Regions from separate parts of the Kitasatospora sp. NPDC090308 genome, predicted to be linked through region 1. Evidence: predicted binding sites of a transcription regulator. Region 1 holds the regulator's gene; each other region holds the start of a gene.
What was found. The regulator HrcA, encoded in region 1, represses chaperone genes, less so after heat shock. The targets are predictions, from matches to a motif close to TTNGCACTCNGNNNNNCNGAGTGCNAA.
Positions count from the first base shown of each region.

Region 2: a site for HrcA is predicted at 2,019-2,045, ahead of groL (chaperonin GroEL). Genes of this name have one in related genera too.
Region 3: a site for HrcA is predicted at 4,083-4,109, ahead of groES (co-chaperone GroES). Genes of this name have one in related genera too.

Region 1 covers NZ_JBIVXY010000001.1:787,529-794,681, reverse strand. The annotation lists gene ACIQVD_RS03455 (DUF3097 domain-containing protein) at 1-466, opposite strand, end outside; gene ACIQVD_RS03450 (hypothetical protein) at 729-1,427, shown strand; gene ACIQVD_RS03445 (hypothetical protein) at 1,434-2,021, opposite strand; gene htpX (zinc metalloprotease HtpX) at 2,118-3,038, opposite strand; gene hrcA (heat-inducible transcriptional repressor HrcA) at 3,341-4,414, shown strand; gene dnaJ (molecular chaperone DnaJ) at 4,496-5,635, shown strand; gene ACIQVD_RS03425 (16S rRNA (uracil(1498)-N(3))-methyltransferase) at 5,752-6,495, shown strand; gene ACIQVD_RS03420 (PDZ domain-containing protein) at 6,607-7,153, shown strand, end outside.
Region 2 covers NZ_JBIVXY010000002.1:71,218-78,370, reverse strand. The annotation lists gene ACIQVD_RS04350 (Uma2 family endonuclease) at 1-43, opposite strand, end outside; gene groL (chaperonin GroEL) at 240-1,862, opposite strand; gene ACIQVD_RS04340 (cold-shock protein) at 2,186-2,392, opposite strand; gene ACIQVD_RS04335 (MoaD/ThiS family protein) at 2,953-3,231, opposite strand; gene thrC (threonine synthase) at 3,272-4,552, opposite strand; SAM riboswitch class I at 4,570-4,697, opposite strand; gene ACIQVD_RS04325 (glucosyl-3-phosphoglycerate synthase) at 4,846-5,844, shown strand; gene ACIQVD_RS04320 (trehalose-6-phosphate synthase) at 5,952-7,153, shown strand, end outside.
Region 3 covers NZ_JBIVXY010000009.1:213,145-220,297, forward strand. The annotation lists gene rimI (ribosomal protein S18-alanine N-acetyltransferase) at 1-208, shown strand, start outside; gene tsaD (tRNA (adenosine(37)-N6)-threonylcarbamoyltransferase complex transferase subunit TsaD) at 201-1,286, shown strand; gene ACIQVD_RS22005 (hypothetical protein) at 1,298-1,543, shown strand; gene ACIQVD_RS22010 (polysaccharide deacetylase family protein) at 1,612-2,502, shown strand; gene ACIQVD_RS22015 (methyltransferase domain-containing protein) at 2,478-3,656, opposite strand; gene ACIQVD_RS22020 (hypothetical protein) at 3,679-3,993, opposite strand; gene groES (co-chaperone GroES) at 4,252-4,557, shown strand; gene groL (chaperonin GroEL) at 4,672-6,306, shown strand; gene ACIQVD_RS22035 (LysR family transcriptional regulator) at 6,469-7,153, shown strand, end outside.

The sequences.
Region 1 (7,153 bases):
CGGGCAGGTCGTCCACGCCCTCCAAGTACTCCACCACCACGCCCTCGATCCGCAGGTCGTCGCCCCAGACCCGTTCGACCAGCTCGGCGTCGTGCCGGCCCTCGACGTAGATCCGCGACTCGCGGGCCACCCGGGCCCGCGCCCCCGGCACCGCGACCGAACCGGACGCCGTGCGCCCCGGACCGCGCGGCGCGGCCGGCGCCGCCGCGGCGGGCCGCACCAGCGTCACCACCCGCCCCTCCAGCAGGAACCCGCGCGGCACCAGCGGGAACACCCGGTGCTTGCCGAACCGGTCCTCCAGCGTGACGGTGAACCCCTCGGCCGTCCGCTCGCAGCGCACCACCGCCCCGCAGAACCCGGTCGCCACCTCCTCCACCACCAGGTCCCGCTCCGCCGCCACCTCCGGCGCGGGCTGCTGCCGCTTCCACGGCGGGGTCAGATCCGGCCCGTACTCCCTGCTCCGCATGGATCGCAGTCTACGAAACGTCGGTCGGCCTGACGTCGCGTCAGCACGGTTGCGGGGGCGGCGGTGGCGAGGACGTCGGCGGGGCGAGGGTGCGGGCCCGGCCATCGAGGCCGTCGAGGTGGGCGGCCGTGGTGTCGCCGAGGTGGATCCGGCGCGGTCCGGTCGGTCACGGGTGCCACCCCGGGAGCGGGAGGCCGTCACCGGTGTGGGACATTGCCCGACGATCACACTCCGATGATCACGCAGGAGCGGGGACGGAACGATGAACGGGCGCTGGCAGGTGGCGGCGGTCGCCGCAGTGCTGCTGCTGGGCGGGACGGCCTGTACGGCCGACGGCTCGAAGAAGGCCGATCCGGCGCCGCCGTCGCTGCGCGCGGACCTGCTGACGGCGGACCGGCTGCCGAAGGGCTTCACCCTGAACACCTCGGAGGTGCAGTCGACCACCACCCGCGCGCCGCGCGCCGCCTCCACCTACGTGCCGAACACCGAGCCGCTGGAGTCGATGCCCTGTTCCGAGCTGGGCATCACGTCCTTCCTGACCACGCACGCCAAGCCGTTGGAGGACGTCGCGGTGGGCCTGGAGCGCCAACCCGTCGGCGACGACGACTTCGGCTGGGGCGGGCAGGAGGTGCTCGACCGCTACCCGTTCGGACGGGCGGCCGCCGCCCTGGACGCGGTTCGTGCGGCGGTCGGACGCTGCGCGGACTTCAGCACGGTGCTGGTGGACGGCTCGGTGTTGCAGGAGAGCGCGACCGCGATCCAGGTCGGCGACAGCCTGCGGGTGCGGATCACCTCGATGCCGCCGCCCGACGGCGTCCACCCGTGGGTCGAAGAGACCGCGTTCGTCCGGTTCGGCGACGTGGTCCTGACGGTGCAGCAGGTCGGCACCGACCGGCCGACCGACGACCTGCAGACCGTTCTGGACGCCGCCGTGCAGGCGTACCGGGCCCGGGCGCACTGACGGGGGTCAGTCCTCCAGGCCCGGCGCGCCCCAGACCGGGAACCAGCGGGAGAGGTCCGGCTCGATCCGCAGGTCGTCGCGGAGCAGGTGGGAGACCTCGATCTCCAGCGGGTTGTCCCGCTTCTCCTGCCCGGCGACCTTGCACATCGGGTAGAAGGTGCCGCGCTTGTACAGGTACACCAGGGCCAGCGAGCGGCCCTCGGCGTCCCGGAAGGCGACCAGCGAGCAGAGCAGCTGCGGCCCGAAACCGTTCGCCTCCAGCTCGCTGTTGACCGCGTGCAGGTCGTTGACCAGGTCGGGCAGCTCCTCGGGGGTGTGCCGGGAGAGCAGCCAGGAGTACCCGTACCCGTCCCGGGACGCCTCGACGGGGACGCCGCCGCGCCCGGTGTCCGCGTCCAGCAGCGCCCGCACCTGCTGCTGCACCTCGGTGAAGGCCGCGCCCTCGACCGCGGCGAAGCAGACCGAGCCCAGGCCGGTCGGGAGGAACCCCTTGGCGGCCTGCAGGGTCAGCGCCGCCGACGGGATGCCGAACAGCTGGTCGAGATCGGGCTTCACCGGCTTGGTCCGGCCGAACAGGGCGTCCAGGAATCCCACGCCGCGAGCTCCTTCTTCGGTGACTTGGTGTGACTTCGGGTGACTTCGGTGATTTCCGTGGCCGCGGTGGCCGCGGTCGCTCCGGCGGGGGCGGGTTCAGTGCCCGAGTTCGTCGGAGACCTTCCGCAGCTGGGCGAGGCGCTGCTCCAGCGAGGGGTGGGTGGAGAGCAGCTGGGAGGCGGTCTCCCTGGCGCTCAGCGCCGGGGCGAAGTAGAAGGCGTTGTACGGCTGGGCCTGGCGCAGGTCCTTGGTCGGGATGGCGGAGATCTGCCCGGTCACCTTGGTCAGCGCCGAGGCCAGCGCGGCGGGCCGGCCGGTCAGCTGGGCGGCGGCCCGGTCGGCGGCCAGCTCGCGGTAGCGGGACAGCAGCCTGGTGAGCAGGAAGCTGATCGCGTACACCACCATCGAGGCCAGCGGGATCAGCACCATGGCGATCGCCGCGTTCTGGTCGTTGCTGTTGCGGTTGCCGCCGCCCATCATGCCGCCGTACAGGGCGATCCTGGTCATCGCGCCGGCCAGCACGCCGAGGAACCCGGCCACCGTCATCACCGCGACGTCCCGGTGCGCGACGTGCGACAGCTCGTGGGCCAGCACGCCCTCCAGCTCCTCCGGCTCCAGCCGGCGCAGCAGGCCGGTGGTCACGCAGATCACCGCGTTCTGCGGGTTGCGGCCGGTGGCGAAGGCGTTGGGCATGTCGTTGTCGGCGACCGCGACCCGCGGCTTGGGCATGTCGGCCAGCGCGCACAGCCGGTCGACCGCGCCGTGCAGCTGCGGGTACTGCTCGGGGGTGACCTGGTGGGCGCCCATCGCCCGTTCGGTGATCTTGTCGGAGAACCAGAACTGCGCGACGAACAGGCCGCCGGAGATCAGCACCACCAGCGGCCAGGCGCCGCGCAGCAGCACGATCAGCAGGCCGGTGAAGCCCACGTAGACCAGCCCGATCAGGAACATGGTGGTGACCATCCGGCCGGTCAGCCCGCGGTCGGGGGTGAACCTGGAGTGCTGTGGCACCGACATCGCTGCTCCTCCTCGTGCCTCGCGCGGTGCCGGACCGCGCTGCCGCGCCGTCCGCCCCGCTCGCCTTCGATGCTGCCACCGGGCGGGCCCGCGGGCACCATCCGAAACGATGGGAATTCGGTGGGAAAGCGACACGTCCCGGGCGCGTCGCCGGTCCTTCGGTCCAGGATCACGGGGGCGGACCGTTCCTGCCGTCAGGCCCGGGCCGTACACTGGCAGGTACGGTCCTGGCACTCTGACCAGTGGAGTGCCAAGCCGGGTCAGACACCGGGTCAACGGACGACGACGGAGGTGCGTGCCCCATGCCGGACGACGGCAAGCCCGACGGCCGACTGATCGACACGCGCCCGACCGCCCGTCCGCTCGACGAGCGGCGCCTCGCGGTGCTCCGGGCGATCGTCCAGGACTACGTGGGCACCGAGGAGCCGGTCGGCTCCAAGGCCCTGGTGGAGCGGCACAACCTCGGCGTCTCCCCGGCCACGGTCCGCAACGACATGTCCGCGCTGGAGGACGACGGGTACATCCACCAGCCGCACACCAGCGCGGGCCGGATCCCCACCGACAAGGGCTACCGGCTCTTCGTCGACCGGCTCGCCGAGGTCAAGCCGATGACCGCCCCCGAGCGCCGGGCGATCCGGCACTTCCTGGAGGGCGCGGTCGACCTGGACGACGTGGTGGCCCGGACGGTGCGGCTGCTCGCCCAGCTCACCCGGCAGGTCGCGGTGGTCCAGTACCCGTCGCTGACCCGCTCCACCGTGCGGCACATCGAACTGGTGTCGCTCACCCCGACCAAGCTGATGCTGGTGCTGATCACCAACACCGGCCGGGTCGAACAGCGGATGGTCGACTGCCCGGCCCCGGTCGGCGAGGCCCTGCTCGGAGACCTGCGGGCCAGGCTCAACGGCATGGCGGGCGGCTGCCGGCTGCCCGAGGTGCCGACCGTCCTGGAGGACCTGCCGGCGAGCTTCGAGCCCGCCGACCGGCCCGCCGTCAGCACCGTGCTGACGGTCCTGTTCGAGGCGCTGGCCGAACAGAACGAGGAACGGATCATGCTGGCGGGCACCGCCAACCTGACGCGTTTCGGCCATGACTTCCCGCTCACCATCCGGCCGGTCCTGGAGGCGCTGGAGGAGCAGGTGGTGCTGTTGCGCCTGCTGGGCGAGACGGCGGACTCGGCGATGACGGTCCGGATCGGCCACGAGATCGCGCACGAGGGGCTCAATTCCACGTCGGTGGTCTCCGTCGGTTACGGTTCGGGCGACCAGAGCGTGGCAAAGCTGGGAGTGATCGGTCCGACCCGGATGGATTACCCGGGCACAATGGGGGCGGTGCGCGCGGTGGCACGGTACGTCGGCCAGATCCTGGCGGAGTCGTAACGGCGCGGCCGCAGCGGAACGGCGCAACAAGCAGCGTGCTGTCGCAGGCACTTCTAGAGGCGGAACAAACCGGAGCATTTGGTGGCCACGGACTACTACGCGGTACTCGGCGTCCGACGCGACGCGGGGCAGGACGAGATCAAGAAGGCGTTCCGGCGCCTCGCCCGTGAACTGCACCCGGACGTCAACCCGGACCCGAAGACGCAGGAGCGGTTCAAGGAGATCAACGCCGCCTACGAGGTGCTCTCCGACCCGCAGAAGCGTCAGGTCTACGACCTCGGCGGCGACCCGCTGTCGCCGAACGGCGGCGGCGCGGGCGGCTTCGGCGCGGGCGCGGCCGGGTTCGGCTTCTCCGACATCATGGACGCCTTCTTCGGCGCCGCGACCGGCCAGCGCGGCCCCCGCTCGCGCACCCGCCGCGGCCAGGACGCCATGATCCGGCTGGAGATCACCCTGGAGGAGGCCGCGTTCGGCACCACCAAGGAACTCCAGGTCGACACCGCCGTCACCTGCACCACCTGCAACGGCGAGGGCGCCGCGCCCGGCACCTCCGCGCAGACCTGCGACATGTGCCGCGGCAAGGGCGAGGTCTCCCAGGTCACCCGGTCCTTCCTGGGCCAGGTCATGACCTCCCGCCCCTGCCCGCAGTGCCAGGGCTTCGGCACCGTCGTCCCCACCCCGTGCCCCGAGTGCGCCGGCGACGGCCGGGTCCGCGCCCGCCGCACCCTCACGGTCAAGATCCCGGCCGGTGTCGACAACGGCACCCGGATCCAGCTGGCCGGCGAGGGCGAGGTCGGCCCCGGCGGCGGCCCCGCCGGCGACCTGTACGTGGAGATCGCCGAGACCAGCCACCCGACCTTCCAGCGGCGCGGCGACGACCTGCACTGCACCGTCACCATCCCGATGACCGCCGCGTCGCTCGGCACCCAGGTGCCGCTCCAGACCCTGGACGGCCTGGAGGAGGTCGACATCCGGCCCGGCACCCAGTCCGGCCAGTCGATCCCGCTGCACGGCCGGGGCATCACCCACCTGCGCGGCGGCGGCCGGGGCGACCTGATAGTGCACGTCGAGGTGCAGACGCCCACCAAGCTCGACCCGGAGCAGGAGGATCTGCTGCGGCGGCTCGCCCTGCTGCGCGGCGAGGAGCGTCCGTCCGGGCAGTTCGCGCCCGGCCAGCAGGGCCTGTTCTCCCGGTTGAAGGACGCCTTCAACGGCCGGTGAGACCCGCCCCTCCCGCGCCGGAGGGGCCTCCCGGGCCGGGAGCGGCGAGGTCGAGGACCTCGCCGCTCCCGGCCCGTTCCGCCGGACGACCCACTGCTGAGAGGGCTGCTGTACCGATGACCGCACCGGTGTTCGTCGTCGACGACCTGACCGGGGCCGCCCCCGGCGCCACCGTCCGGCTGGACGGCCCCGAGGGCCGGCACGCCGTCGCCGTCAAGCGCCTGGAGCCCGGCGAGGCGCTCACCCTCGCCGACGGGCGCGGCCGCGGCGCGGACGGCACCGTCGCCGCGCTGCACGGCAAGGACGCCCTCGACGTCCTGGTCACCGCCGTCCGCGACGAGCCCGCCCCCGCGCCCCGGATCACCGTCGTCCAGGCGCTGCCCAAGGGCGACCGCGGCGAGCTCGCCGTCGAGACCATGACCGAGGCCGGCGTCGACGCGGTCGTGCCCTGGGCCGCCGCCCGCTGCATCACCCAGTGGAAGGGCGAGCGCGGCGCCAAGGCGCTCGCCAAGTGGCGGGCCACCGCCCGCGAGGCCGGCAAGCAGTCGCGCCGGCTGCGCTTCCCGGAGGTCAGCGACCCGGTGACCACCCGGCAGCTGCTGCCGCTGCTCGCCGCCGCGGACTTCGCGGCCGTCCTGCACGAGGAGGGCGCGCTGCCGCTCGCCACCGCGCAGCTCCCGGCCGGGGGCGAGATCGTCCTGGTGGTCGGGCCCGAGGGGGGCGTCTCCCCGGACGAGCTCGCCGCCTTCGCCGAGGCCGGCGCCGCGCCGTACCGGCTGGGTCCCTCCGTGCTGCGCACCTCCACGGCGGGCGTCGCCGCCGGCTCCCTGCTGCTCGGCCGCACCGGCCGCTGGGGGTAGGCCCGCTCCTCCGGACCCGGCGCCGGGAGCCGGGACGCGCCGCCCCGGCCGCGGGTCGCGGGCTCCCGCAACCTCTGACGATCCGTGAGCCGCGCCGCCTAGGGTGGCAGGATGACGGAATCGACGCGCGGCTATCTGCGCCACCCCCACCTGCACGGCGACGCCGTGGCTTTCGTCGCCGAGGACGACGTCTGGCTGGCGCCCGTCGACGGCGGGCGGGCCTGGCGGTTGACGGCGGACCAGGCGCCCTCGGGGGCGGTGCGGTTCGCCCCGGACGGGCGGTCACTGGCCTGGACCTCGACCCGGGACGGCGCGCCGGAGGTGCACGTGGCACCGGTGGAGGGCGGCGCGGCCCGGCGGTTGACGTACTGGGGGAGCCCGTCCACCGCGCTGGTGGGGTGGAGCGCGGACGGGCGGCCGATCGCGATCACCACCGCGGGGCAGGAGACCGTCCGGCGGACCTGGGCGTTCGCGGTGCCGCTGGACGGCGGGGAGCCGACCCGGCTGCCGTACGGGCCGATCGGCTCGCTGGCGTTCGAACCGGTGCCGGAGGGCGCCGCCGGCGGACGGGTGCTGCTGGGCACGCACAACCGGGAGGCCGCGCACTGGAAGCGCTACCGGGGCGGCCGGGCCGGGAAGCTGTGGATCGGCGGCGCGC
Region 2 (7,153 bases), on a different contig from region 1:
GGTAGGACCACTGCTGGTCCGACTCGACCGCCATGACCGCCATCGTCGGCCTCCCCTCTTCCTCATGACGCTGTTCGCCCTCAAGGTAGTCGGGCCCGAAGCCGCCGAAACCGTCCATGGCCCCAGCGTCCCACGAAGGGGTGACCCCGGCGAGAACGCCGTGAGGGCGGCCTCCCGAAGGAGGCCGCCCTCACGGCGTGAGACTGACCGATCCGGGCCGGTGGGAACCGGCGGGCGGATCAGAAGTCCATGTCACCGCCCGGCATGCCGCCGCCGGCGGCCGCGGCGGCCTTCTCCGGCTTGTCGGCGATGACGGCCTCGGTGGTGAGGAAGAGCGCCGCGATGGAGGCGGCGTTCTGCAGGGCGGAGCGGGTGACCTTGGCGGGGTCGATGATGCCGGAGGCGATCAGGTCGACGTACTCGTTGGTCGCGGCGTTCAGGCCGTGGCCGGCGGGCAGGTTGCGGACCTTCTCGACCACGACGCCGCCCTCGAGGCCGGCGTTGGTCGCGATCTGCTTGATCGGGGCCTCCAGGGCCACGCGGACGATGTTGGCACCGGTGGCCTCGTCGCCCTCCAGCTCCAGCTTCTCGAACGCGACACCGGCCTGGAGCAGGGCGACGCCACCACCGGCGACGATGCCCTCCTCGACGGCGGCCTTGGCGTTGCGCACCGCGTCCTCGATGCGGTGCTTGCGCTCCTTGAGCTCGACCTCGGTCGCGGCGCCGGCCTTGATGACGGCCACGCCGCCCGCGAGCTTCGCCAGGCGCTCCTGGAGCTTCTCGCGGTCGTAGTCCGAGTCGGAGTTCTCGATCTCGGCGCGGATCTGGTTGACCCGGCCGGCGACCTGGTCGCTGTCGCCGCCGCCGTCGACGATGGTGGTCTCGTCCTTGGTGATGACGACCTTGCGGGCGGTGCCCAGCAGGTCCAGGCCGGCGTTCTCGAGCTTGAGGCCGACCTCCTCGGAGATCACGGTGCCGCCGGTCAGGATGGCGATGTCGCCGAGCATGGCCTTGCGGCGGTCGCCGAAGCCCGGGGCCTTGACGGCGACGGACTTGAAGGTGCCGCGGATCTTGTTCACGACCAGGGTGGAGAGGGCCTCGCCCTCGACGTCCTCGGCGATGATGACGAGCGGCTTGCCGCTCTGCATGACCTTCTCCAGCAGCGGGAGGAGGTCCTTGACCGAGGAGATCTTGGAGTTGGCGATGAGGATGTACGGGTCCTCGAAGCTCGCCTCCATGCGCTCCAGGTCGGTGGCGAAGTAGGCGGAGATGTAGCCCTTGTCGAAGCGCATGCCCTCGGTGAGCTCGAGCTCAAGGCCGAAGGTGTTGCTCTCCTCGACGGTGATGACGCCTTCCTTGCCGACCTTGTCCATGGCCTCGGCGATGAGCTCGCCGATCTGGGTGTCGGCGGCCGAGATGGAGGCGGTGGAGGCGATCTGCTCCTTGGTCTCCACGTCCTTGGCCTGGGCCAGCAGCTGGTCGGAGACGGCGGCGACGGCCTTCTCGATGCCGCGCTTGAGGGCCATCGGGTTGGCGCCGGCGGCGACGTTGCGCAGACCCTCGCGGACGAGCGCCTGGGCCAGCACGGTGGCGGTGGTGGTGCCGTCACCCGCGACGTCGTCGGTCTTCTTGGCGACCTCCTTGACCAGCTCGGCGCCGATCTTCTCGTACGGGTCCTCGAGCTCGATCTCCTTGGCGATGGAGACACCGTCGTTGGTGATCGTGGGGGCGCCCCACTTCTTCTCCAGGACGACGTTGCGACCCTTGGGGCCGAGCGTGACCTTCACGGCGTCGGCAAGCTGGTTCATGCCACGCTCAAGGCCGCGGCGGGCTTCCTCGTCAAAGGCGATGATCTTGGCCATCAGAAGTGGTCCTCCGGGACACGGTCGACTGCTCGGACCAAGGGGTGCCCGCGACGGACGGCCCAGGAGAGCGGGGGTCCCTTCCCCTACCGCTTCCGGGGCCTCACCGGCCCGGTCCGTTTGTCACTCTCACGCTGTGAGTGCTAACGCCAATGATTAGCACTCTGGGGTGGCGAGTGCAAGCCCATTCGGCCCCCGCCGACCGCCCCGCCGGGAAACCCGCTGGTGGCCCGGGCGGCCCCGGAAAGCCCGCGGGCCCGCCCCGGACGCGTCGCGTCGGGGGCGGGCCCGCGGTTTCGGTGCGTGCGGGTCTGCCGGGGCCGTCAGGCGCCGGCGGCGCGGACCATGTCGGCCTGCGGACCCTTCTGACCCTGCGAGATCTCGAACTCGACCCGCTGGCCCTCTTCCAGGGTGCGGTAGCCGTCCATCTGGATCGCGCTGTAGTGGACGAACACGTCCGCTCCACCGTCGACCGCGATGAAGCCGTAGCCCTTCTCGGCGTTGAACCACTTGACGGTGCCCTGAGCCATTCCGAACTCCCCTTGTGCTGTGCTGGGCCCTTCAGAGATCCGCAGGACGCGGACCCGGAGGTCTGGAAGACCGGCCTGGGGACTCCCCCCCGTACGGCGCAGCCTCTGTCGCGGCTGAATGTATCCGGATATGCGCCCTCTGCAACAGGCCCAATTTCCGGGGAAACCCGCCACCCGGCGGGGGATGTCCCGGGCGAAAGGCGCATCCGCCGACAATTGCGGCGGGACATAACGGACGCGTCACCGCAAAACGCCGGAACAATTCTGACGGCGGCCTGACAGAAGGCGGGGAAAGCCGCCCGGCGCACGTCTCGGGGCGCGGGACGGGAGGCGGCCCGGCCGGGCGGGGCGCGGTGCGGTAATCGAGGATTGAACCGGGCCGGGGAGGGGAACGGCCCTGCCCGGCACTCTACTCCCCGGGCCCCGGCGGAATTCCGGCGGCCCGCCGGACGGGAGAACCGCAGGTGCGCGGCCCATTGGCCGCGGTACGCACGGAGCCGCCGCCCGGTCCGGGTAATTGAATTCCGGACCGGGCGGCGGCTGCGGGAATGCGGGCCGGGTCAGCAGCCGCCGGCCACCGCCGGAATGATCGACACCGAGGCGCCGTCCTTGATCTCGGTCTCCAGGCCCTCGGCGAAGCGCACGTCGTCGTCGTTCACGTACACGTTGACGAAGCGGCGCAGCTTGCCGCCGTCGTCCAGCAGCCGGGCGGCGATGCCGGCGTGGTTCGCCTCCAGGTCCGCGATGACGGCGGCCAGGGTGGCGCCCTCGGCGGTCACCTCGGCGGCGCCGCCGGTGTAGGTGCGCAGGATGGTCGGGATGCGGACGGTGGCGCTCATGCGGTGCTCCTCGGGGCGTGGGGTGTCCTACGGCTGGGGGTCAGGCGGTGGCGAGGCCGGCGGCGCGGAAGGACTCCAGCGTCGGGCGGATCACGGCGGTCATGCCGGCGTCGGCGACCGCGTCGAGGGTCTTGAGGCCGTCGCCGGTGTTGATCGCGACGGTCTCCTTGGACGGGTCGAGCAGGCCGTTCTCGACCAGCTTCTTCAGCACGCCGACGGTGACGCCGCCCGCGGTCTCGGCGAAGATCCCCTCGGTGCGGGCGAGCAGCTTGATCGCCTCGACCACCTCGGCGTCGGTGACGTCCTCGACCGCGCCGCCGGTGCGGCGGGCGATGTCCAGCACGTACGGGCCGTCGGCCGGGTTGCCGATCGCCAGCGACTTGGCGATGGTGTCCGGCTTGACCGGCTTGATCACGTCGCGGCCGGCCTTGAAGGCCGCGGAGACCGGGGAGCACCCCTCGGCCTGGGCGCCGAAGATCTTGTAGGGCTTGTCCTCGACCAGGCCGAGCTTGATCAGCTCCTGCAGGCCCTTGTCGATCTTGGTGAGCTGGGAGCCGGAGGCGATCGGGATGACGATCTGGTCGGGCAGCCGCCAGCCGAGCTGCTCGCAGATCTCGAACGCCAGGGTCTTGGAGCCCTCGCCGTAGTACGGGCGCAGGTTGACGTTCACGAAGCCCCAGCCCTCGCCGGCCGGGTCGCCGATCAGCTCGGAGCAGAAGCGGTTCACGTCGTCGTAGTTGCCGTCGATGCCGACCAGCTCGCCGCCGTACACCCCGGCCATCACGACCTTGCCCTGCTCCAGGTCGTGCGGGATGAACACGCAGGACTTGAAGCCGGCCCGGGCGGCGGCGGCGCCCACCGCGCCGGCCAGGTTGCCGGTGGAGGAGCAGGAGAGCGTGGTGAACTCGAAGGCCCGGGCGGCCTCGATCGCGCAGGCCACCACCCGGTCCTTGAAGGAGTGGGTCGGGTTGCCCGAGTCGTCCTTGACGTGCAGCTGCGCGGTGAAGCCCAGCTCGCGGCCCAGGTTGTCGGCCTTGACCAGCGGGGTCCAGCCCGGGTTCAGGTTCGGCTTGCCGGCCACGTCGGCCGGGACGGGCAGCAGCGGGGCGTAGCGCCAGATCGACGCCGGGCCGGCCTCGATCCGCTTGCGCAGCTCCTCGGCGTCGTAGCCCGTGTAGTCGTAGGCGATCTCCAGCGGGCCGAAACACTCGGGACAGGCGAAGTCCGGGCCGAGCGGGGAGCGCGCACCGCACTCGCGACAGGACAGCGCGGTCGCCGGACCGAGGTCGACGGTGGTGGGTGCGGCGGTGTCAACAGCCATGGTGGCGAGGCCCTTTCTCCTCATCTTCCCCGGATCGCGGTCGCGTCCGGGACGGAATTGGCACCTGTCCCGCCGGGCCTGCAGGCCGCGCGGGAGGGTTGCCGGGACTTCAACGGGCCGTTCCCTCAGTCCCTCTGGATGAGCTCTGTGAAGTTGTGGTCGTACGCTGCGAGCGACCCCCGGGTGCGAAGGCGCGATCGCGATACCAAGACTGTATCCGAAGGCCCGCTCGGACCGACCCCCGCGTCCGACACCCGAGACGAACCGAGACGAACCGAGACAGGGAGCGAGACGTGCCGGAGCAGCCCGAGCCCGGGGTACTGCCGGAGGTGGCCGACTGGCTGCGCCGCCGTTCGTGGACGGCCGCCGACCGGCCGCTCGACCTGCTGCTGGCCGCCAAGCGCGCCGCCGGGGCGGCCGGCACGGTGAGCGTGGTGCTGCCCGCGCTGGACGAGGAGTCCACCGTCGGCGAGATCGTCGCCGCGATCCGGGCCGAGCTGGTCGAGCGCGTCCCCCTGGTGGACGAGCTGGTGGTGGTCGACTCCGGCTCGCGGGACGGCACCGCCGCCGCCGCGGCCGCGGCCGGCGCCCGGGTGGTGCACCGCGACGCGCTGCTGCCCCGGCTGCCCGCCGAGCCCGGCAAGGGCGAGGTGCTGTGGCGCTCGCTGCTCGCCACCAGCGGCGCGATCGTCTGCTTCGTCGACGCCGACCTGCGCGAGTTCGACCCGGCGTTCGTCTCCGGCATCATCGGCCCGCTGCTCACCGACCCCGGCCTGCACCTGGTCAAGGCCATGTACGACCGGCCGTTCGAGGCCGACGGCGCCGTCGTCCCGGCCGGCGGCGGCCGGGTCACCGAACTGGTCGCCCGCCCGCTGCTCAGCCTGCACTGGCCGCAGCTCGCGGGCTTCGTCCAGCCGCTCGGCGGCGAGTACGCGGCCCGCCGCGGCCTGCTGGAGCGGCTGCCCTTCCCGACCGGCTACGGCGTCGAGCTCGGCCTGCTGGTGGACGCCCTGGAGCTGGCCGGGCTGGACGCGCTGGCCCAGGTCGACGTGGGCGTGCGGCACCACCGGCACCAGGACGGCCAGGCCCTCGGCCGGATGGCCGCCACCATCTACCGCACCGCCCTGGAGCGGCTGGACCGCGCCCACCGCCTCAAGGCCGACCCCGACCTGGTCCGCCCGCTGCTCACCCAGTACACCCGCACCCCGGCCGGCTTCACCCCCCGCACCCACCCCGTCCCGGCCACCGAACGCCCCCCGATGGCCACCGTCCCCGAGTACCGCGACCGCTGACCGCCCGGCCCCGGGCGGCGCGGTCCGGCGGCCCCGCCCCCACTGTTCACCTGCCGCGGACCGCGCCGAGTGGTTTGGTCCGGTGATCGCACGGCAAGGTTGGCTGTATGGCCGATCACGTGTCCGAACGCTCCCAGCAGTCCGGAGCCGCCCCGATCCTGGTGGCCTCCAACCGCGGCCCGGTGTCCTTCCGCACGGAGGACGACGGCGCGCTGACCCTCCGCAGAGGCGGCGGCGGCCTGGTCTCCGGGCTCTCCGCCATCGACGACCCGAACGCGGTCTGGGTCTGCGCCGCGCTCTCCGACGCCGACCGCACCGCCGCCCGGCAGGCCCCCGACGGGCGCCTCGACCGGGCCGGCCACGACGTCGGCGGACAGGCCGTCCGGATGCTGGACATCGATCCGGAGACCTTCGCCCGCGCCTACAACGGCGTCGCCAACTCCACCCTCTGGTTCGTCCACCACCTGCTCTACCAGACGCCCGTGCAGCCCGCCTTCGACGCCGACTTCCGCACCGAGTGGGACGCCTACCGGGCGTACAACACCGCCTTCGCCGAGGCGCTCGCCGCCGAGGCCGCCCCCGGCGCGGCCGTCCTGGTGCAGGACTACCACCTCTCGCTGGCCCCCGCGCTGCTCCGGGAACTCCGCCCCGACCTGCGGATCGGCCACTTCTCGCACACCCCCTGGGCCCCGCCGGACTACTACCGGCTGCTGCCCGACGACGTCGCCGCCGCCGTCCTGGAGGGCATCCTCGGCGCCGACCGGGCCGCCTTCCTCACCCGCCGCTGGGCGCTCGCCTTCGCCGACTGCTGCGAGGCCCTGCTCGGCGCGCGCGTCGACCGCGAGGCACTCACCGTCACGCACGGCGGCCGCACCACCCGGCTGGGCGTGCACGGCCTCGGGGCCGACGGCGAGTTCCTGCGCGAACGCGCCCACCGGCCCGACGTCGACGAGCGCCTCGCCGCCCTGCGCGCGGCCGTCGGCGACCGGCGCACCATCGTCCGGGTCGACCGCACCGAGCTCAGCAAGAACATCGTCCGCGGCCTGCTCGCCTACCGGCACCTGCTGCGCACCCGCCCCGAGTGGCTGGGCAACGTCGTCCACATCGCCTTCGCCTACCCCTCGCGCACCGACCTCGCCGAGTACCGCGACTACACCGCCGCCGTGCGGCGCGTCGCCGAGGAGGTCAACGCCGAGTTCGGCACCGGCGACTGGCAGCCGGTCCTGCTGCACGTCGACGACGACTTCCCGCGCTCGCTGGCCGCCTACCGGCTCGCCGACGTCGCCCTGGTCAACCCGATCCGCGACGG
Region 3 (7,153 bases), on a different contig from region 1:
CCGGCGCGGCTGCGCCGAACTGCTGCTGGAGGTGCGGGTGGACAACCTGCGCGCGCAGCGGCTGTACGAGCGGTTCGGGTTCGAGCCGGTCGGCATCCGGCGGGGCTACTACCAGCCGGCCAACGTGGACGCACTGGTGATGCGTCTGGACCACCTGGCAAGCGACGCAAGTGAAGCAAGCGATCTGAAGGATCATCACAATGGCTGACGAACCCCTCGTCCTCGGCATCGAGACCTCCTGCGACGAGACCGGCGTCGGCATCGTCCGCGGCACCACCCTGCTGGCCGACGCGGTCGCCTCCAGCGTCAACGACCACGCCCGGTACGGCGGCGTCGTCCCGGAGATCGCCAGCCGGGCGCACCTGGAGGCGATGGTGCCGACCATCCGGCGGGCGCTGGACACCGCCGGGGTGAAGGCGAGCGACCTGGACGGCATCGCCGTCACCGCCGGGCCGGGCCTGGCGGGCGCGCTGCTGGTCGGCGTGAGCGCGGCCAAGGCGTACGCGTGGGCGCTGGACAAGCCGCTGTACGGCGTCAACCACCTGGCCTCGCACATCTGCGTGGACCAGCTGGAGCACGGCCGGCTGCCGGAGCCGACGATGGCGCTGCTGGTCTCCGGCGGGCACTCCTCGCTGCTGCTCAGCGGCGACATCACCTCCGACGTGCGGCCGCTGGGCGCGACCATCGACGACGCGGCCGGCGAGGCGTTCGACAAGGTGGCGCGGGTGCTCGGGCTGGGCTTCCCGGGCGGGCCGGTGGTGGACCGGATGGCCCGGGAGGGCGACGGCGCGGCGATCGCCTTCCCGCGCGGGCTGAACAACGCGGGCGACCCCGCGTACGACTTCTCGTTCTCCGGGCTGAAGACCGCCGTGGCGCGCTGGGTGGAGGCCCGGCGGCGGGCCGGCGAGCCGGTGCCGGTGGCGGACGTCGCGGCGTCCTTCCAGGAGGCGGTGACCGACGTGCTGACCCGCAAGGCGGTCCGGGCCTGCAAGGACAACGACGTCGACCACCTGATGATCGGCGGCGGCGTGGCCGCCAACTCCCGGCTGCGCGAGATGGCGCAGCAGCGCTGCGACCGGGCGGGCATCGTGCTGCGGGTGCCGCGGCCGGGCCTGTGCACCGACAACGGCGCGATGGTGGCGGCGCTCGGCGCCGAGATGGTGCGGCGCAATCGCACCCCGTCCTCCTTCGACCTGTCGGCGGACTCCTCGCTGCCGGTCACCGAGACGCACGTGCCGGGCGAGCACGGCGGCTTCCACGCGCACGCGCACGAGGCCCTGAAGTGACCCTGGCGGCCATGTGGGAGGCCCGGGCGGCGGCCGGCCGGGGGGCCGAACTGCACGCCTGGGCCCGGGAGTCCGCGCTGCCCGCGGTGCGCGGCGCGGCCGGCCTGGAGCGGGTCGAGCTGTTCACCGCGCCGGGCGAGCGGGTGCTGCTGATCGCGCTGTGGGCGGGCGAGCCGCGGCCGGTGCCGGAACCGCCCGCGCACCTGCTGGCCCGCCCGGTGCACCGCTGGACCTTCACCCGCACGGACGCGGGGTAGCAACCGGGCAGCCAAATCCGATCGTCCTATGATCGACACGCGTGTCGAGGACGAGCGGGGGACAACCGGTGAAGCAGCGGGTACGGGTCGGGTACGGGGCGGGCGCCCTGGCGGTACTGCTGGCGGCGAGCGGGTGCGGCAGCGGCTCCGGGGCGGCCGACCGGCCCCCCGTCCCGGCCGCGCCGGTCGCCGCCCCCGGCACCCCGGCCCCCTCCGGCACCGGCACCCCGTCGGCCCCCGCGCAGGACGCGGTGCCCGAGGCCGCCTGGGCCAAGTGGGGCCTCAAGCCGATGCCCAAGGCGCCCGCGCCGCCCGCCGACCGGCCGATCAAGCTCACCGGGTCCGGCCAGGTGCCGGTGTTCAGCGAAGTCCCGACCACCGACAAGGTCGTCTTCATCACCCTCGACGACGGGGCCGAGAAGGACCCGAAGTTCGTCGAGATGCTCACCGAACTCAAGGTCCCGGTCACGATGTTCCTGACCAAGGACATCGTCAAGAACGACTACGCCTACTTCAAACCGCTCCAGGCGCTCGGCAACAGCATCCAGAACCACACCGTCAGCCACCCGGTGATGAGCAAGCTCGGCCCCGCCCAGCAGAAGGCCCAGGTCTGCGACGACCAGGCCGCCCTCACCGAGCAGTACGGCACCGCCCCCTACCTGTTCCGCCCGCCCTACGGCGACGGCGCGAACACCCCCGCCCTGAACACCGCCGTCCAGGAGTGCGGGCCGCGCGCCGTCGTGCTCTGGCGGGAGTCCATGCAGATCCACGACATGCAGTACCAGGCCGCCGACAAGAAGCTCCGCAACGGCGACATCATCCTGGCCCACTTCCGCGGCCCGTCCGAGCTCAAGGGCGAGACCATGACCGGGATGTTCGGCGAACTGCTCGCCCGGATCCAGGAGCAGGGCTTCGCGGTCGCCCGCCTCGACGACTACCTGGCCGGGCCCACCGGCTGACCCAGCATCATCACCGGCCCGCCCGCCGTCCGGGCCACGATCACCGTCACCGCGTTCGGCCCGGCCGGCCTCACCTGCCGCCGCAGCTCCTCCGGCACCACCGACGCCCCGCGCTTCTTGATCACCACGGTGCCGATCCGGCGCTCCCGCACCAGCGCCCGCAGCCGCTTGACCTGGAACGGCAGCACGTCGGTCAGCTCGTACGCCTGCGCGTACGGCGTCGGGCGCAGCTCGTCCGAGGTGACGTACGCGATCATCGGGTCGATCAGCCGGCCGCCCGTCAGCTCCGCCACCTCCGCGACCATCCGGCCCCGGATCACCGCCCCGTCCGGCTCGTACAGGTAGCGCCCCACCGGGCCCACCGGCGGGTCCGGCAGCGCGCCGCCGGACAGCGAGTGCGGGCCCGGCAGCAGCGTCGCCCGGTACGGCTCGGCGGCGGCCGTGCCGAACCACAGCACCGCCTCCTTGACCTCGCCGCGGTCCGACACCCACTCCGCCTCGGCGCCCGCCGGGACCAGCTCGTGCGGGATGCCCGGCGCCACCTTCAACGCCCCGAACGGGGTGCGCCGGGCCGCCTCCACCGCCCAGGACAGCGGCGGCGAGTACGCCTCCGGGTCGAACACCCGGCCCTTCGAGGTGCGCCGCGCCGGGTCGGTGAACACCGCGTCGAAGCCCGCGGTGTCGACGTCCGCGACGTCCGCGCGGCGCACCTCGACCAGCTCCGCCACGCCCAGCGCCGCCGCGTTCGCCCGCGCCACCTCGCAGGTCAGCTCGTCCCGGTCCACCGCCAGCACCGCGATCCCGGCCCGGGCCAGCGCGATCGCGTCCCCGCCGATCCCGCAGCACAGGTCGGCCAGCCGCCGCACCCCCAGCGCCGCGAACCGCCCCGCCCGCCACTCGGCCACCGACCGCCTGGTCGCCTGCTCCACCCCGTGCCGGGTGAAGTACATCGACGCCGCGTCCGCCCCGAACTTCGCCTCCGCCCGCTGCCGCAACCGGGCCTGCTCGAACGCCGCCCGCACCAGCTCCGCCGGGTACTCCCGCCGCATCCTGGTCGCCAGCGCCAGCTCCCCGGCCGCCGTGAACCCCCGCAACTCGGCCAGCAGCGCCTGCCCCTGCTCGGTCAGCAGCGCCCGGAACGACTCGATCTCCACCGCACCATTGTCGCGGCTCCGGTCAGCGCGCCGGCACCGCGAGCACGGCCGCCGCCAGCGCGGGCCCGGCCAGCCCCACCGCCAGCGGCGCGATCCGGTAGCCCCGCCGGGCGGTCACCACCACCGACGCCACCGGCACCCCCAGCCCCAGCGCCGTCACCGCGCCGCACAGCAGCACCGCCAGGCCCGCCCCGCCCCCGCGCTCCCCGGCCCCGGCCAGCGCGAACACCAGCACCATGACCGCGTAGGGCACCGCGCACAGCAGCGGCACCGCCAGCGCCAGCAACCACACCGCGTGCCACACGTCCCGCCCCGTGGAGGGGCGCTCCTTCGTCATGTCCCGATCGTCGCAAGGGGATTCGCGCGCCGCCTGAGTACCCGTACTCGGAACCGACCGGGTCGAACGGAAACTCGGACGCGACTTCGTTGGCACTCTGGTTGACTGAGTGCTAACGGCGTCCTAAGGTCATACCTGGCACTCCCCCCAGGGAGAGTGCTAACGCGATGAAGCGTGTCCGACCCCCGCGACGGCGGCCGCGCGCAATCGCCACCTACCTGTTAGACAACCCCGTAATCTCCGAAGGGGAGCTCGGACGTGACCACCAGCAGCAAGGTTGCCATCAAGCCGCTCGAGGACCGCATCGTGGTCCAGCCGCTCGACGCCGAGACCACCACCGCCTCCGGCCTGGTGATCCCGGACACCGCCAAGGAGAAGCCCCAGGAGGGCGTCGTCCTGGCCGTCGGCCCGGGCCGCTTCGAGGACGGTCAGCGTCTGCCGCTCGACGTCGCCGTCGGTGACATCGTCCTGTACTCGAAGTACGGCGGCACCGAGGTGAAGTACCAGGGCGAGGAGTACCTCGTCCTCTCGGCCCGCGACGTCCTCGCGATCATCGAGAAGTAAAGACGTCCGACAACTAGACGTCCCAGCCCGCCCCGGATCCGTGTCGCACTGACAGGGGCCCGGGGCGCGGTTGTTGCTCCACGTACGCAGACCTACCCCTGAGGAAACGGGATCATGGCGAAGACCCTGCAGTTCGACGAGGACGCCCGCCGCTCGCTGGAGCGCGGCGTCAACAAGCTGGCCGACACCGTCAAGGTGACCATCGGCCCCAAGGGCCGCAACGTCGTCATCGACAAGAAGTTCGGCGCCCCCACCATCACCAACGACGGTGTGACCATCGCCCGCGAGGTCGAGCTCGACGACCCGTACGAGAACCTCGGCGCGCAGCTGGTCAAGGAGGTCGCCACCAAGACCAACGACGTCGCGGGCGACGGCACCACCACCGCCACCGTGCTCGCCCAGGCCCTGGTCAACGAGGGCCTGCGCAACGTCGCCGCCGGCGCCGGCCCGGCCGCCCTGAAGAAGGGCATCGACAAGGCCGTCGCCGCCGTCTCCGAGCACCTGCTCTCGGTGGCCCGCGAGATCGAGGGCAAGGACGACATCGCCGCCGTCGCCTCCCTCTCCGCCCAGGACACCCAGGTCGGCGAGCTGATCGCCGAGGCGATCGACAAGGTCGGCAAGGACGGTGTGATCACCGTCGAGGAGTCCAACACCTTCGGCGTCGAGCTCGAGTTCACCGAGGGCATGCAGTTCGACAAGGGCTACCTGTCCCCGTACTTCGTCACCGACGCGGAGCGCCAGGAAGCCGTCCTGGAGGACCCGTACGTCCTGATCAACCAGGGCAAGATCTCCTCCATCCAGGAGCTCCTGCCGCTGCTGGAGAAGGTCCTGCAGGCCGGCGGCTCCCGCCCGCTGCTGATCATCGCCGAGGACGTCGACGGCGAGGCGCTCTCCACCCTGGTGGTCAACAAGATCCGCGGCACCTTCAACGCGGTCGCGGTCAAGGCCCCCGGCTTCGGCGACCGCCGCAAGGCCATCCTCGGCGACATCGCCACCCTCACCGGCGGCCAGGTCGTCTCCGAGGAGGTCGGCCTCAAGCTCGACCAGGTCGGCCTGGAGGTGCTCGGCAGCGCCCGCCGGATCACCGTCACCAAGGACGAGACCATCGTCGTCGACGGCGCCGGCGACTCCGCCGAGGTCGCGGGCCGGGTCGCCCAGATCAAGGCCGAGATCGCCAACACCGACTCCGACTGGGACCGCGAGAAGCTCCAGGAGCGCCTCGCCAAGCTGGCCGGCGGCGTCTGCGTGATCAAGGTCGGCGCGGCCACCGAGGTCGAGCTCAAGGAGCGCAAGCACCGCCTGGAGGACGCCATCTCCGCGACCCGCGCCGCGGTCGAGGAGGGCATCGTGGCCGGCGGTGGCGCCTCGCTGGTGCACGCCGCGAAGGTCCTGGAGGACGGCCTCGGCCTGACCGGCGACGAGGCCACCGGTGTCGCCGTGGTCCGCAAGGCGCTCGCCGAGCCGCTGCGCTGGATCGCCCAGAACGCCGGCCTGGAGGGCTACGTCATCACCTCCAAGGTCGCCGACCTGGAGCCCGGCCAGGGCTACAACGCCGCCACCGGCGAGTACGGCGACCTGGTCAAGGCCGGCGTCATCGACCCGGTCAAGGTCACCCGCTCCGCCCTGGAGAACGCCGCTTCCATCGCCTCCCTGCTGCTCACCACCGAGACCCTCGTGGTGGAGAAGAAGGAAGAGGAAGAGGGCGCCGGCCACGGCCACTCGCACGGCGGCCACGGCCACAGCCACTGAAGCACCGAGCGCTAGCCGCTGAGGCGGCGCAGCGAAAGCAGGGGCGCGAGGAACTGCGCGACCGGCCCCGCACCCCCGTGGTGCGCGGCCCGGACCGCCGGGACCTCGCGCCCCTGCTTTCGCGTTCCCGGCGCACTTCGCGCCTCCCCTACAGTTGACGGCGTGATCGAAGCCCGCCACCTCCGCGTCCTGCACGCCGTCGCCCGGACCGGGTCGTTCTCCGCCGCCGCGCGGGAGCTGGGGTGCACGCAGCCCGCGGTGAGCCAGCAGATGAAGGCGCTGGAGAAGGCGGTGGACACCCCGCTGGTGGTGCGGTCGGGGCGGGAGATGCAGCTGAGCGAGGCCGGGCGGGTGCTGCTGCGGCACGCGGACGGCATCCTCGCGGGGCTCTCGGCCGCCGAGGAGGAGGTCGCGGCGATCGCCGGGCTGCGGGCGGGGCGGGTGCGGCTGGTCTCGTTCCCGACGGCCAGTTCGACCCTGGTGCCGCGGTCGGTGGCCCAGGTGCGGGCGGCCCACCCGGGGGTGCGGGTCTCGCTGGTGGAGGCGGAGCCGACCCAGGCGCTGGCGATGCTGCGCGGCGGCGAGTGCGAGGTCGCGCTGGCCTTCCGCTACCCGGACTCGCAGGGCGGGCTGAGCCTGCCGTCCCCGCACGCGACGCTGCGCGAGGCGCGGGCCGAGGCGGCGCTGGAGGCGGCGGCGACGGCGGCCGCGAACGACTGGTCCGAGCTGGTGGTGCGCCCGCTGCTGGACGATCCGCTGGTGGGCCTCGTCCCGGCGGGCCACCCGCTGGGGGGCCGGGGCGAGGGCGACCCGGTGGACCTGGCGGAGCTGGCGGCCGAGCAGTGGA